DNA from 2 places in the Micromonospora zamorensis genome. Region 1 is predicted to be linked to the other one. Evidence: riboswitches for the same ligand, from Rfam matches in the RefSeq annotation. Region 1 holds a riboswitch; the other holds the start of a gene.
The links. Region 1 has a riboswitch for S-adenosylmethionine ahead of GA0070619_RS25695 (aminotransferase class V-fold PLP-dependent enzyme). Riboswitches for the same ligand answer to the same signal wherever they lie in the genome.

Region 1 (7,226 bases):
CGCCGCCGACCGTGGCGGCGACGATCAGGCGGAGCTGCGTCCGTCCGCTCGATGACGAATTGCGACGTTACCAATGGGTAACCATCGATACCGACCCGGATGGTGGTTTCGGTCGCTACCTACGGTGGGGTAGGTTTCCGCGCGTGCTACCCCGCGCGCACCCTCGTCTGCTCCTACCCCTCCTCGCCGTCGCGCTCGTCGGTGCCCTGACCGGGTGCTCGCTGTTCGACCGGGACAAGCCGGGTACGACTCTGGCGCAGCCATCCGCCCCGGTTGCGGGGGGCGGATCGCAGCTGGAGATCCCGACCACGGTCGCCGCCGGTCAGGTCAGCCTGCTCCAGCGGCTCGGCGAAGACGGGCCGATGCGCACCCTGAGCGTCGAGCGCAACGGCGCGTGGCAGTGCCTCGACTGCGCCGGCGACGGGGTCACCTCCCGGGGCACCCTCGCGCCGGAGCTGACCGAACGGCTCCAGGTGCTGCTCGCCAACCCGAAGTTGGCCGCCGAGACCGATCAGGCCCGGAGGTACCGGACCACCTGCATCGACGCGTTGACGTCCAGCCTGCTCACCTCGACCGGGCTGATCACCTCGCAGGACTGCCCTGGTGAGGAGCGCACGCCGGTCGCCGGGGAGATCCTGCTGCTGCTCACCCAGGCGACCCCGGCCGAGGTCAAGGGCTGACCTTCAGCCAGGTCAGAGCACCTTGCCCGGGTTGAGCAGACCAGCCGGGTCGAGCGCCGACTTGATCGCCTGGTGCACCCGGACGCCGACCGGCCCGATCTCCCGGGCCAGCCAGTCCCGCTTGAGCAGCCCCACCCCGTGCTCGCCGGTGCACGTGCCGCCGAGGTCCAAGCCGAGCTGCATGATCTCGTCGAACGCCCGCCGGCCCCGCTCCACACTCGCCGGATCGGCCCGGTCGACCACGATGTTCGGGTGCATGTTGCCGTCCCCGGCGTGCCCCACCACACCGATCGGCACCTCGCACTCCGCCGCGATGCGGGCCACCCCGTCCAGCAGCGCGGCAAGCGAACCGCGCGGCACTGCCACGTCGTCGATCACCAGACCGCCGTTGCCACCCGGGTAGGCGTCGGCGGCGAACTTCTCCATGGCGGGGTGGGCCAGCCGGCGGGCCTGGAGCAGCGCCGCCGCCTCCACCGCGTCGGTGGCCGCGTAGACCTCGTCGGCGCCGGCCGCCTCGCACACAGCGGCCAGGGCGGCAAGGTCGTCGGCGGCTCGGCTGCCGGTGTCCACGGAGGCCAGCAGCAGGGCCTGCGCGTCGGTCCGCAGCCCCATCGGCTGGTACGCCTCGATCGCCCGCAGGTGGGTCTGGTCGAGCAGTTCCAACAGGCTGGGCGTGAGCCCGCGGGCCGCGATCTCGGCCACTGCGGCGCCGGCCGCCGCAGTGGACGGAAAGACCGCCACCAGGGTCAGCGACTCGGCCGGCGCGGGCCGCAACGCCACGGTCACCTCCGTGATCACCCCGAGGGTGCCCTCCGAGCCGACGAAGAGCCGGGTCAGGTCGTACCCGGCCACCCCCTTGGCCGTACGCCGGCCGGTGCGCAGCACCTCACCGGAGGCGAGCACCACCTCCAGGCCGAGGACGTACTCGGTGGTCACGCCGTACTTCACGCAGCACATGCCACCGGCGTTGGTGGCCACGTTGCCGCCGATCGTCGACGACTCCCAGGAGCCGGGATCCGGCGGATACCAGAGGCCCTGCTTCGCCACCGCCCCGGCCAGCGCCGCGTTGACCACCCCGGGTTGGACCACAGCGATCCGGCTCACCGGGTCGATCTCCCGGATCTCGTCCATCGCCACGGTGCTCAGCACCACCGCGCCGTCCACCGCGTTCGCCGCGCCGGCCAACCCGGTCCGCGCACCCTGCGGCACCACGGGTACGCCGTGCCGCGCCGCTGCCCGGACCACGGCGACCACCTGTTCGGTGCTGCGCGGACGGGTCACCACGAGCGGGGTGCCGGCGGCGCACAGGTCGGCCTCGTCCCGCTGGTGCATCCGCAGCAGGTCCGGGTCGGTGAGCACGGCGTCGCCACCGAGCGCGTCGCGCAGGTCGTCGAGGAGATTGGTGGGGGCCATGCAGCCGAGGCTAGGTCGCCAGCGGGCGATCATCAACATGATCAACTGAGCGAGATAGCTTGGGCACCATGCTCTACCTGGACCGGCCTGCCTGGCCGTGGCGTGGTCGGCTCTGGTCGCACCTGATCAGCGACGTCTCGTACGCCGAGCTGCACGCCTTCGCCGAGACACTCGGCGCGCCCCGACGCGGCTTCGACCGGGACCACTACGACATTCCGGCCGACCGGTTCGCGGCGGCGGTGTGGCTCGGTGCCCAGGTGGTGCCGAGCCGGGAGCTGGTCCGGTTGCTCCGCTCCGCGGGACTGCGTCGCCCGAAACACCTGGTCAGCCCGCGTCCGTCGACCCCTCGCTGAGCGTGGCCAGCTCGCGGCGCACGTTGTCCCGGGCAGGCTCCTCCCATCGGGCGGCCAGCGGCGGCAGCCGGAACAGCGCGGGCAGCGCCAGCAGGCCGGTCAACACCGCGGCCCGCCCGGCCCGGAAGGCCGGCTCCGGCACGTGTGCGTACTCCCGCCGGATGGCTGCCGCGTACCTGTCGTAGTCGGCCGGCGGGGCGGCCAGCACGGCGAGGTCCGCGTCGCACAGCAGGGCGCCGTCCGGGTCGCCCGGAGCCACGGTGTGCCCGGCGGTGAGCAGTACCAGCCGGCGCACCTCCGCCGCCGTGGGTGCCGGCACTCCGAGCCCGGCGAGCACGCTCTCGGCCAGCGCGGCACTGTCGCGTTCGTTGGCGTCGCCGGCGGCCCGCGGGTCGTAGACGGCATCGTGGAACCATGCCGCCAACCGGACCACGTCGGGTCGGCCGGCCAGGTCGGCGTGCTCGTCCACCACGTCGAGCACCGCCGTCAGGTGGGCCACCGTGTGATAGTGCCGGTGCGGCTCCCGCCACCGGGCGAGCAGCTGCTCCCCGGCACCGGTCGACGTCAGGCCCGAACCCGCACCGGCGCCCCGGGCCGCGATTCGCCAGCGATCCAGCAGATCAACCACCGCCCGAGTCTGCCGCATCCGCCCACGAGGCGCGAGAAGGGAGGATTCAGCGGGCCCACCACGGGTAGTCGCGCCCATGGCCGTGGCCCGGGACAAGCGACCTCCAATGGTGCGACGTACCGCGCTGCGCAAAGGGCTGGTGGACATCGACGGTGCCCGGATCGCCGAGGCCACCGAGGAGCTGCGCCATCGCGGCCGGGCCACCCTGCACGACCGGCTGCACCGGGTGCGGATGGCCGGCGGACTCGCCGTGCAGGCCGGGCTGGCTGCCGGGCTGGCGTACTTCGTCTCGCACCGGCTGCTCGGCAACCCGCAACCGGTGTTCGCGCCGATCTCCGCGGTCGGCACCCTGGCCGCGTCGGTCGGCCAGCGGTTCCGCCGGACCGTGGAGTTGATCGTCGGGGTGGGCGTCGGGGTGGGCGTCGGCGACCTGTTGATCTATTTTCTCGGCACCGGGGCGTGGCAGCTCGGCCTGGTGGTCACGGTGGCGATCCTGCTTACGATCTTCGCCGGGGCGAGCGTCGCCATCGTCATCCAGGCGGCGGCCACGGCGGTGCTGATCGTCACGCTGAGCCCGTCGACCCAGAACCTGGAGATCCCCCGCTTCGTCGACGCGTTCCTCGGCGGTGGGATCGCGCTGCTGGTCACGGCTGTGCTGCTGCCACTGAACCCGCTCCGGGTGATCAACCGGGCCGCCCGGCCGGCGCTGGACCTGCTCGCCGCCCAACTCGACGCCACCGCCGACGGGCTGCGCAGCCGGGACCGCGCCGGCATCCAGCGGGCACTGGACCGGCTGCGTAACAACAAGGAGGAGCTGGCCACGTTGGGGGAGGCGATCGAGGGCGCGAAGGAGACAGCCACCCTCTCCCCGGCCCGGTGGCACCGCCGCGACGAGTTGACCCACTACGCGGAGGCGGCCGACCCGATCGACCGGGCGATGCGCAACAGCGGCACGCTGATCCGCAGGTCCGTGACCCTGGTCGAGGACGAGGAACCGGTGCCCGATCCGATGCCGGACGCGATCAACCACCTCGCCGAGTCGGTCCGGCTGCTCAAACACGAGTTCGCCGCCGGCGAGGAACCGGAGAAGGCCCGCGAGCGGTCGCTGCGGGCCGTCAGCGAGGCCGGGCGAGCGTACGCCGACGGGGTCGGCTTCTCGGGCAGTGTGGTGGTCGCCCAGATCCGGACCACCGCGAGCGACCTGCTGGTGGCCTCCGGAATCGAACAGGAGGAGGCGAACCGGTGGATCCGCACCGCCTTCGGTGAGCAGGAGCGCCCCGTCGGAGAGCCCGCCGAGCCGGGCGAGGCGCCGAAACCACCCACCGCCCCGCCGGTCGGCTGAGCGAGGCGCGCGGAGGCCTCAGCCCAGCTCGGCAAGCGCGGCGAGCAGCCGGTCCACCTGGGCCGCCGTGCTGCCCAGGCCGATGCTGGCACGCAGCGCGGTGGGCGGCAGGTCCCGCCGACCGGTACGCCCCGCCGCCTCGGTGAGCAGCCGCCGGGCCAGCGGGTGAGCGCAGAACAAGCCGTCGCGTACGCCGATGTGGTGCTCGGCCGCCAGTCGCGCGGCCACGTCGCTGGATTCCCAGCCGGCGACCACGAACGAGACGATCCCGACCCGGGGCGCGTCCGGACCGAAGGTGCGCAGCTCCACGACGTGCGGCAGGGCGGCGATGCCGGAGCGCAGTCGAGCCAGCAGCGCCTGCTCGTGGGCGGCCAGTGCGGCCCGGTCGGCGTCGTCGAGCGCCGCACACACGGCTGCCAGCGCCACCGCGCCGAGCAGGTTCGGGGTGCCGCCCTCGTGCCGGGCCGGCCCGGTCGCCCAGGTCACGTCGTGGGTCGCCGGCCCGACGTGGCTGGTGGCACCACCACCGGCCAGGTACGGCGGGGCGTCGTCCAGCCAGTCCGCCCGGCCGATGAGCACACCCGCACCGAACGGCGCGTACAGCTTGTGGCCGGACACGGCCAGATAGTCGACGTCGAGGGCGAGCAGGTCGACCGGGACGTGCGGGGCGAGTTGCGCGGCGTCCAGCACGATCCGGGCGCCGTGCCCGTGTGCCACCCGGGCCAGCTCGGCGACCGGCCACAGCTCACCTGTCACGTTGCTGGCACCGGTCACCGCGACCAGCACCGGCAGCGCCGGGTTGCTGCCCCGGCGCAGCTCGGTGAGGGCGGCGGCGAGGTCGCGTACCGCCGCGTCGGGGTCGGTGGGCACCGGCAACCGCACCGAGCCGCGCGGCCAGGGCAGCAGGTTGGCGTGGTGCTCGGAGGCGTTGGTGACCACTGTCGTGCCGGCCGGCAGGGCCCGCGCCAGCAGGTTGAGCGCGTCGGTCGTGTTGCGGGTGAAGATCACGTGGTCGTCGGCGCGGCCGCCGAAGAAGTCACCGACCGTCTGGCGGGCCTGCTCGTAGGCGAGGGTGCAGCGCCGGGACAGCGCTCCCGCCCCACGATGCACGCTCGCGTACCAGGGCAGCAGTTCGGTCACCGCGTCGGCGGCGGCCCGCGCGCACGGTGCGCTGGCCGCGTAGTCCAGGTTGATCTCGCCCGGCACGCCGAGGACGTCCAGCGGTCGCGACGAGGCCGGCCGGGGCGCGGCGTCGACGCGGATGGGCAGCGAGGAGACAAGGGTGACGGACACGCCGGAACCTCCGGGGTCAGGGACCCCGGGTGCGGCATCGGGACGGGGTCCGCGCTTGCCCAGCACACCGATCGGGCTGGGCCCGGTCATCACCCGGGGCACCCCACCGCGAACTCGACGAGGGTTGCCGGCCAGCAAGCCGGGGCTTGACGCTGGCGCTCGTGACCTGCCGGCAGCATAGCGGCTGCCGATGCGACCGGACCAGCCGGCGGCAGATCGCTACGCTGACCGCATGGCCGACACCCCGCCCGGTTCACCCCTGCCGTCGTCGCCCGCGCCAGCGGCCCCGTCCGTCGGCGAGGCACCCCGGATGCCGCTGCGCCGACTGGGCTGGCGACGGTTCCTGGCGCTGGCCGGGGTGGTGCTGCTCATCGCCGCCTGCGCGGTGTTCATGGTCTTCACGCTCGGCCAGTCGCTCGGCGTGCAGGCCCTGCTGATCGGGGTGGCCGCCGCCATCCTGCCGGTTCCGGTGCTGGTCGCCTGCTTCCTCTGGCTGGACCGGTACGAACCGGAGCCGTTGAAATATCTGATCTTCTGCTTCGCCTGGGGAGCGTTCGTCTCCACCGCCGCCTCGCTCACCGTGAACGACTTCGCGGCCAACCGCTTCGAGGACTGGGGTCTGCCGTCCGCGCTCACCGGGGTGCTGGTGGCGCCGTTCATCGAGGAGTTGACCAAGGCGCTCGGCCCGATCCTGCTGCTGGTGTTCCGCCGCCGCGAGTGGTCCGGGATCACCGACGGCCTGGTCTACTGCGGGCTGTCCGCGGTCGGTTTCGCCATGGTGGAGAACATCCTCTACCTGGGCGGGTTGGGCTACGCGTCCGGTGTCGACCGGTACGGCCCGGCCACCGGCATCCAGCAGGTCATCGCGATCTTCATCCTGCGGATCCTGCTGTTCGGGTTCGCTCACCCGCTCTTCACCTCGATGACCGGTGTGGGGCTGGGCATCGCGGCGCGGACGGCCGACCGGCGGGTCCGGGTGCTCGCCCCGATCGGCGGCCTGCTGCTGGCGATGATGTTGCACGGCACGTGGAACCTGCTGCCCACGCTGACCCAGGCCACCGGCCAGGCGCTGATCATGCTGTACGGCTTCCTGGGCCTGATGGTGCCGGTGTTCTTCGGGATGGTGGGGCTGGCGGTGTGGCTGCGCGCCTGGGAGGGGCGGCTCACCGAGCGGACCCTGCCGGACTACGTACGCGCCGGCTGGCTGAGCCCGCCCGAGGTGGCCGCGCTGAGCAGCCTCGGCCGGCGGCACGCGGCCCGCAGATGGGCCCGGCGGGTCGCCGGCGACGCCGGGGTGCGCGCCATGCGCGGCTACCAGTCCGCCGCCACCCGGCTGGCCCTGCTGCGTGACGGCACGCTGCGCGGCCTGGACCGCAAGCCCGCCGACCAGGACCGGAGCGCACGAGAGGAGCGGGAGCTGTTGGACGCGATCACCGCGTACCGGTCGTTCTTCGTCGGCCGGGACCCGCAGGCCCCGACCGGGGTCTGGGACGGCAGCCGCTACCACCTGCGCTTCC
Region 2 (7,226 bases), 2.7 Mb from region 1:
GGCGTTGGAGTTGTATCTGGACCCGGACGCCAGCCGCCGCATCCGGGTGCTGTGGGACGCGCTGGAGGCCGAGGGCGTGCAGAGCATGCGTTCGCTGCTGGAGCGGCGCCACCGACCGCACGTCTCTCTCGCGGTGGCGCCCCGCTTCGACCCGGAGCAGGTCGCCGAGGCGCTGCGCGGGACGGTGGTCGCGGCCCCGCTGCGCCTCGACTTCCAACACGCCGGCCAGTTCGTCGGTCGGGTGCTCTGGCTCGGCCCGGCGCCCACCCCGGAGCTGCTGGCCCACCAACGCCTGGTGTCCGACCGGCTCACCGCCGCCGGCATCCCGCTGGCCGAGCACTACCAGCCGGGTCGCTGGGTGCCGCACTGCACGCTCTCCATGCGGGTGCCGAACGCGCTGATGGCCGCCGCGGTGCGGCGCTGTCTGGAGGTGTTGCCGCTGGCCGCGACCGTGGTCGGCGCGGCGCTCACCGACCACGCGCGCGGCATCGCCCATCCACTGCCCTGAGCACTGTCCAGGGGTCTGCCCCCTGACGGGCGCGGAAGGCACCCACAAATGTCCGGTTTGGCGGGCGACAGTCGGGAAACTGAAAACAAGCGGTGGTGACGCGGCCCGACGTGGGATGGTTCGACATGGATGCCGTACCGGTGGTGACCTGCCCGAGCGCGGGTGGCCCGGCCGGTGGCGCGGGCGCACCCCGTGTCGCCGAGGCGGCTTCGACGAGGAGAGGCAGTGCCTATGCAGGCTCAGCGCAGGCCACCGCGCGCGGAGCGGAGCCAGACCCGGGACGACCGGACCGGGGGCGGAATGACCGGGGCGGCCACGCCACTGACGATCTGGGCCGCCGCCGTGCTGCTCGGCCGGATCAGTGCCGGCGACGACGACGTCGAGGACGAACGGCACATCCTGCGCGGCATCGAGTGATCCCGGCCGCGCGGCTCACAGCCAACCGCGCCGCTTGAAGATCAGGTAGAGGGTGCCGCAGACCAACAGCATCAGCAACAACGCGAACAGGTAGCCGAAGCGCCAGTTCAACTCCGGCATGTGGACGAAGTTCATCCCGTACACGGTGCCGATGAGCGTGGGAGCGAACAGGATCGCCGCCCAGGACGAGACCTTCTTCAGCTCCTCGTTCTGCGCGTAGCTGGCCGCGGTGAGGCTGCGCATCTCCTCGTTCTGCTGCTGCGAGACGAGCGTGGCGTTGACGGTGAGGATGTTCTGCAACAGGTGCCGGAACCCGTCCACCCGCTCCACGACCTGGGTCAGGTGGTCGGTGACGTCGCGCAGGTAGCGGCGCAGCTCCTCGTCCTCGCTGCCGCTGCCGGCGCCGTCGGCCAGCGCGTCGAGCACCGTGAGCAGGGGGCGGGCGGCCCGCTGGAACTGGATGACCTCGCGGCTGAGGCCGTAGATGCGCCGGCTCGCGTTCGGGTCGCCACCGAACACCTCGGTCTCGATCTCGTCGATGTCGTTCTCCAGCCCGGCCACCACCGGCGCGTACCCGTCGACGACCTGGTCGAGGATCGCGTACAGCACCGCCTCCGGGCCACGGGCAAGCATGTGCGCCTCGGTCTCCAACCGCCGCCGCACCGCGGCCAGGTCCGGTGCCTCACCGTGCCGGACGGTGACCACGAAGCCCGGCCCGATGAACAGGTGCAGCTCGGAGAACTCGACCTCCTCGCGCAGGTCGTCGTAGCGGGCGGCGCGCAGCACCACGAACAAGGTCTCCCCGTACCGTTCCAGCTTGGGGCGCTGGTGGGCGTTGATCGCGTCCTCGACCGCCAGGTCGTGCAACCGGAACTCCCGGGCCAGCGAGGTGATCTGCTCGATGTCGGGCCGGTACAGACCGATCCAGGCCATCGCGCCGTCCTGCTCCTGCAGGCAGCGGTACGTCTCGGCGAGGCCGGACGGCGAGGCGAACCGGTGGCCTCGGATGTAGACCGCGCTGTCCACCAGCCCGCCGGCCGGCGCAGCGGACGAGTCCGTGGACGGCGGCACGCCCACCCTGGTCTCGTACTCGTCGAGTTGGCGACCGAAGCCACCACCCGGGCGGAAGCGACGGCCACCGACCATGCCCAGTCCCCTCCCCCGGCGACGCCCGGCACGGCGCACGCCCGCCGACCCGGGGGCGCTGCTTCCCCCCTGCCCCGGGCCCGAAACCCGCTGCGGCGGCCGCTGGGTTCCGCGCACCGGCGGACGGGCGCCGTACGACGGGCGGATACTCACGGTGACCATGGGCGGGATGACGGGGGACGCTCCGGTGGAGGTCGACAGACGCGCGGGCCGGCTGCGGAGGTGGCTGCTCGGCACCGGCTCGGAGCAGCCCGTGCAGCACCCGGGGCCGCACGGGCGACCGCCGGAGCGCCGGCACCACCCGTGGTGGAAGGTGATGTGCCTGACCGGCGTCGACTACTTCTCGACGCTCGGCTACCAGCCGGGCATCGCGGCGCTGGCCGCGGGGGCGCTCTCGCCGGTGGCGACCCTGGTGCTGGTGCTGGTGACACTGCTGGGCGCGCTGCCGGTCTACCGGCGGGTGGCGGTGGAGAGCCCACACGGTGAGGGTTCCATCGCGATGCTCGTACGCCTGCTGAGCTACTGGCCGGGCAAGTTGCTGGTGCTGGTGCTGCTCGGTTTCGCGGCCACCGACTTCATCATCACCATCACCCTCTCAGCGGCCGACGCGACAGCGCACATCGACGAGAACCCGTTCTGGCCCAGCGGGCTCAAGGGACACGAGGTGCTGGTCACGCTGGTGCTCGTGTCGCTGCTGGGCGCCGTGTTCCTCAAGGGATTCACCGAGGCCATCGGGATCGCCGTCGTCCTGGTCGCGCTCTACCTGGGGCTGAACGCGGTGGTGATGGTCGACTCGCTGTGGCGGGTGGTGACGCACCCGAGCGCCGTCGAGGACTGGACCACCACGCTGAGCACCGGGCACGGCGATCCCTGGATGGTGGTCGGGCTGTCGTTGCTGGTCTTCCCGAAACTGGCGTTGGGGCTGTCCGGTTTCGAGACCGGAGTGGCCGTCATGCCGAGCGTACGAGGCGACCCGCAGGACTCCGAGGCGCGCCCGCTGGGCCGGATCCGCGGCGCGCGCCGGCTGCTCACCACCGCCGCGGTGATCATGAGCGTCTTCCTGATCACCAGCAGCGTGACGACCACCGTCCTGATCCCGCCGGAGGCCTTCCAGCCGGGTGGGCCGGCGAACGGCCGGGCGCTGGCCTACCTGGCGCACGAGCACCTCGGGGAGGTGTTCGGCACCGTCTACGACCTGTCCACCATCGGGATCCTCTGGTTCGCGGGGGCCTCGGCGATGGCCGGTCTGCTCAACCTCGTACCCCGGTATCTGCCGCGCTACGGCATGGCACCCACCTGGGCGCGTGCGGTCCGGCCGCTGGTGCTGGTCTTCACCGCGGTGGCGTTCCTGATCACGATCCTCTTCAAGGCCAGCGTGGACGCGCAGGGCGGCGCGTACGCCACCGGGGTCCTGGTGTTGATCACGTCGGCGGCGACGGCGGTGACGCTCGCGGCGAGACGGCGACGGCAGCACGGCCGCACCATCGCGTTCGGAACCATCGCGGTGATCTTCATCTACACCACACTGGCGAACGTGGTGGAACGCCCCGACGGAGTCAAGATCGCGGCCTGCTTCATCAGCGCGATCATCGTGGTCTCCGTGCTCTCCCGGTTGTCCCGGGCCTACGAGCTGCGGGTCAACCAGGTCGAGCTGGACCCGGTCGCGACCCGGATGATCGACGAGCGCATCGGGCGGCGGATCCGCCTCATCGCGCACGAACCCGACCGCCGGGACGTGGCGGAGTACCGCGCCAAGCTGGCACAGACCATGGCGGACAACGACTTCCCCGACGACAGCGACGTCATCTTCGTCGAGGTGCACGTCACCGACCCCTCGGACTTCGAAACCGAACTGCTGGTCCGCGGCAGCATGGCGGACCACCGCTTCCCGGTGCTCAGCCTGGCCAGCTCCTCGGTGCCCACCGCGCTCGCCGCCCTGCTGCTGGAGATCCGCGACCGGAGCCGGCGACGCCCACACATCTACTTCGAGTGGAGCGAGGGCAGCCCGGGCCGCAACATCCTGCGCTACCTGGCGTTCGGGCAGGGTGCGATCGCCTCGGTCACCCGGGAGATCCTGCGCCGCCAGGAGCCCGACCCGCGCCGCCGGCCGCACGTACACGCCAGCTGACCTGGGGGGCCGGGCACCCCGTCGCGCACGGTGAGCGTGCTCATAACGACTGGACGACCCACCGGTGCCTGCTGCTAGCCTCGGCCCAGGTCATGAGCGCCAGCGCGAAGCCCCGGCTCGCTGGCCGGCAACCCTCCTCCGCGGTGGGGTGCCCCGGGTGAAGACCAGGCACCGGCACGACGTCGGTGCAAGCGTGGCCTGGCACCCAGGTCAGCACAGACCCGGGAGAACCATGCGCATCCTCAGCACCGCCCCACCGACCGACGTCGCAGAACTCCGCGCCGGTTGGCCCTCGCCGGCACTGACCCGGCGACGGCACGTGGACATGATGCGAATGTGCAGCGCCGCCTGTCGCGGCATGACGCACTAGCGCAGCACTTCTCCCGAACCCTCTCCCTCACCGGTACGCCCATCGGGCGCACCGTCGGCGACGCACACCCGTGCGTGCCGAGACACGACCTCTCGGAGACACCCGTGCGACTTCTTCCTGCCCTGACCCGTGCCGCCGCCCTCGGCGCGGCCACCATCCTGGCCGCCACCGCGCTCACCGCCTGCGGCGACGACAGCTCGTCCGACGCCACCGCCAACCCGTACGGCCTGGCCCAGCCGGGCGTGCTGCGGGCCGGCACCCTGACCGACGCCCCGCCGAACGTCTTCCTCAAGGACGGGAAGTTCACCGGCTTCGACAACGACCTGTTGATCGCTGTGGCCGGCAAGCTCGGCCTCACCGTGGAGTTCGTCGGCACCGACTTCTCCGCGTTGCTCTCCCAGGTCAACAACCGCAAGTTCGACGTCGGCAGCTCCTCGATCACCATCACCGAGGCGCGGAAGAAGACAGTCGACTTCGGCAACGGCTACGACTTCGGCTACTTCGGCCTGGACGTCCCGGCCGGCTCCCCGATCACCGGCTTCGACCAGCTCGCCGGCAAGCGGGTCGTGGTAGTGCAGGGCACCGTCCAGGACGACTACGCCAGCGGAAAGCAGCTCGACCCGGTGCGGGTGCCGGACTACAACGGCGCGATCAACCAGCTCAAGGCCGGCACCGCCGACGCGTGGATCGCCCCGGCCGAGATCGGCGAGAAGTCGGCCGCTGACAGCAACGGCAAGATCACCGTGGCTGCCAAGCAGCTCAGCCCGACGCCGACCGCGTACGCCGTCGCCAAGGGCAGCGACAAACTGCGCGAGGCGCTGAACAAGGGCCTCGACGAGGTCATCGCGGACGGCACGTGGAGCCGGTTGCAGGCGCAGTACTACCCGGGCCGGCCGATCCCGGCGGACTTCACGCCGGGCAGCGGCACCGTGGCGGCACCGTCCGCGTCCGTTGCGCCGTCGGCGACCGGGTCCGCTGCGCCGTCGGCGTCCACCTCCGTCGCGCCGTCGGCGTCCGCGTCGACCGCGTCCTGAACCGGTGACGAGCGAGCAGGGCGGTAGGAGAGGCAACCGATGGATCCGTTGAGCACCCTGTGGGAAACCTTCTTCGACTGGGAGGCGATGGGCGAGGCGCTGCCCGAGATGCTGACCGTCGGGCTGCCCAACACGCTGATCCTGGCGGTCTCCGCCGCCCTGCTCGGCTCGGTGCTGGGCCTGCTGCTGGCCGTCGCCGGAATCTCCCGCAGCCGGTGGCTGCGCTGGCCGGCGCGGGTCTACACCGACGTGTTCCGTGGCCTGCCGGCCGCGGCCACGATCCTGCTGATCGGCGTCGGGCTGGCCCCGCTGGGCATGCAGGTCTGGGGACCGGACCCCTACCCGCTGGGGATCCTGGCGCTGTCGCTCATCGCCGCCGCGTACATCGGGGAGATCTTCCGCTCCGGCATCCAGTCGGTGGAGGCCGCCCAGTTGGAGGGTGCCCGTGCTCTCGGCTTCTCCTGGTCCGACTCGATGCGGCTGGTGATCATCCCGCAGGGCATCCGGCGGGTGCTGCCGGCCTGGGTCAACCAGCTCATCGCGCTGATCAAGGACTCCAGTCTGGTCTACTTCCTCGGGCTGGTGGCCAGCCAGCGGGAGCTGTTCCGGATCGGGCAGGACTACGCGGCCACCACCGGCAACGAGTCGGCGCTGCTGCTGGCAGGGGTGTTCTACCTGGCGCTGACCGTCCCGCTGACGCACGTCGTCAACTGGATCGACCGACGGCTGCGCAACGGTCGGCCGGTCGCCGCGCCGACAGACGAGGACGACGAAGACACCACCCCGGCGTACGCCCCGACCGAAGGAGACCGGCGATGAGCACCGACACGACCTCGGTCAGCCTCGACGTCCGCGACGTGCACCTCGCCTTCGGGCCGAACCGGGTGCTGCGCGGCGTCGACCTCACGGTGCCGCGCGGAGCAACAGCCTGCGTGATCGGCCCGTCCGGGTCGGGCAAGTCCACACTGCTGCGCACCATCAACCGGCTGATCGAGCCGGACCGTGGCGACGTGTTGCTGGACGGACGCAGCGTGCTGGGCGACGACCCGGACGCGCTGCGGCAGCGGGTCGGCATGGTGTTCCAGCAGTTCAACCTCTTCCCGCACATGAGCGTGCTGCGCAACGTCACCCTCGCGCTGCGCCGGCTCCGCAAGCTCGGCGAGGACGAGGCGGAGTCCGTGGCACGGGCCCAGTTGGAGCTGGTGGGGTTGGCCGGCAAGGCCAACTCCCGACCCGCTCAGCTCTCCGGCGGTCAGCAGCAGCGGGTCGCGATCGCCCGGGCGCTGGCACTTCGGCCCGAGGTGATGCTCTTCGACGAGGCCACCTCCGCGCTCGACCCGGAGCTGGTCAAGGGCGTCCTCGCGGTGATGGCCGACCTGTCCGCCGCTGGCATGACCATGGTGGTGGTCACCCACGAGATGGGCTTCGCCCGGCAGGTCGCCGACACCGTGGCCTTCATGGACCGGGGCGTGGTGCTGGAGGCCGGTCCGCCCGGGCAGGTCTTCGAGCGGGCCGAGCATCCTCGGCTGCGCCGCTTCCTCGCCCAGGTGCTCTGAGCCGACCGGGAGCAGGGGCGCAGGTCTTCACTCGTTGGGTCCGCGGCCCAGCAGCCGGATCTCCTCG

Region 2: another riboswitch for S-adenosylmethionine. It lies ahead of GA0070619_RS06250 (ABC transporter substrate-binding protein); the one in region 1 lies ahead of GA0070619_RS25695 (aminotransferase class V-fold PLP-dependent enzyme).

Annotation. Positions count from the first base shown of each region.
Region 1 is NZ_LT607755.1:5,756,546-5,763,771, reverse strand. Features, by position in the region: gene GA0070619_RS25725 (glycerol-3-phosphate dehydrogenase/oxidase) at 1-55, shown strand, start outside; gene GA0070619_RS25720 (hypothetical protein) at 144-680, shown strand; gene GA0070619_RS25715 (FAD-binding oxidoreductase) at 693-2,093, opposite strand; gene GA0070619_RS25710 (DUF4031 domain-containing protein) at 2,162-2,446, shown strand; gene GA0070619_RS25705 (HD domain-containing protein) at 2,418-3,074, opposite strand; gene GA0070619_RS25700 (FUSC family protein) at 3,181-4,416, shown strand; gene GA0070619_RS25695 (aminotransferase class V-fold PLP-dependent enzyme) at 4,435-5,679, opposite strand; SAM riboswitch class IV at 5,756-5,876, opposite strand; gene GA0070619_RS25690 (PrsW family intramembrane metalloprotease) at 5,900-7,226, shown strand, end outside.
Region 2 is NZ_LT607755.1:1,381,332-1,388,557, reverse strand. Features, by position in the region: gene GA0070619_RS06265 (2'-5' RNA ligase family protein) at 1-508, shown strand, start outside; gene GA0070619_RS32170 (hypothetical protein) at 734-925, shown strand; gene corA (magnesium/cobalt transporter CorA) at 941-2,071, opposite strand; gene GA0070619_RS06255 (APC family permease) at 2,241-4,199, shown strand; SAM riboswitch class IV at 4,288-4,399, shown strand; gene GA0070619_RS06250 (ABC transporter substrate-binding protein) at 4,674-5,603, shown strand; gene GA0070619_RS06245 (amino acid ABC transporter permease) at 5,643-6,422, shown strand; gene GA0070619_RS06240 (amino acid ABC transporter ATP-binding protein) at 6,419-7,159, shown strand; gene GA0070619_RS06235 (Na+/H+ antiporter) at 7,187-7,226, opposite strand, start outside.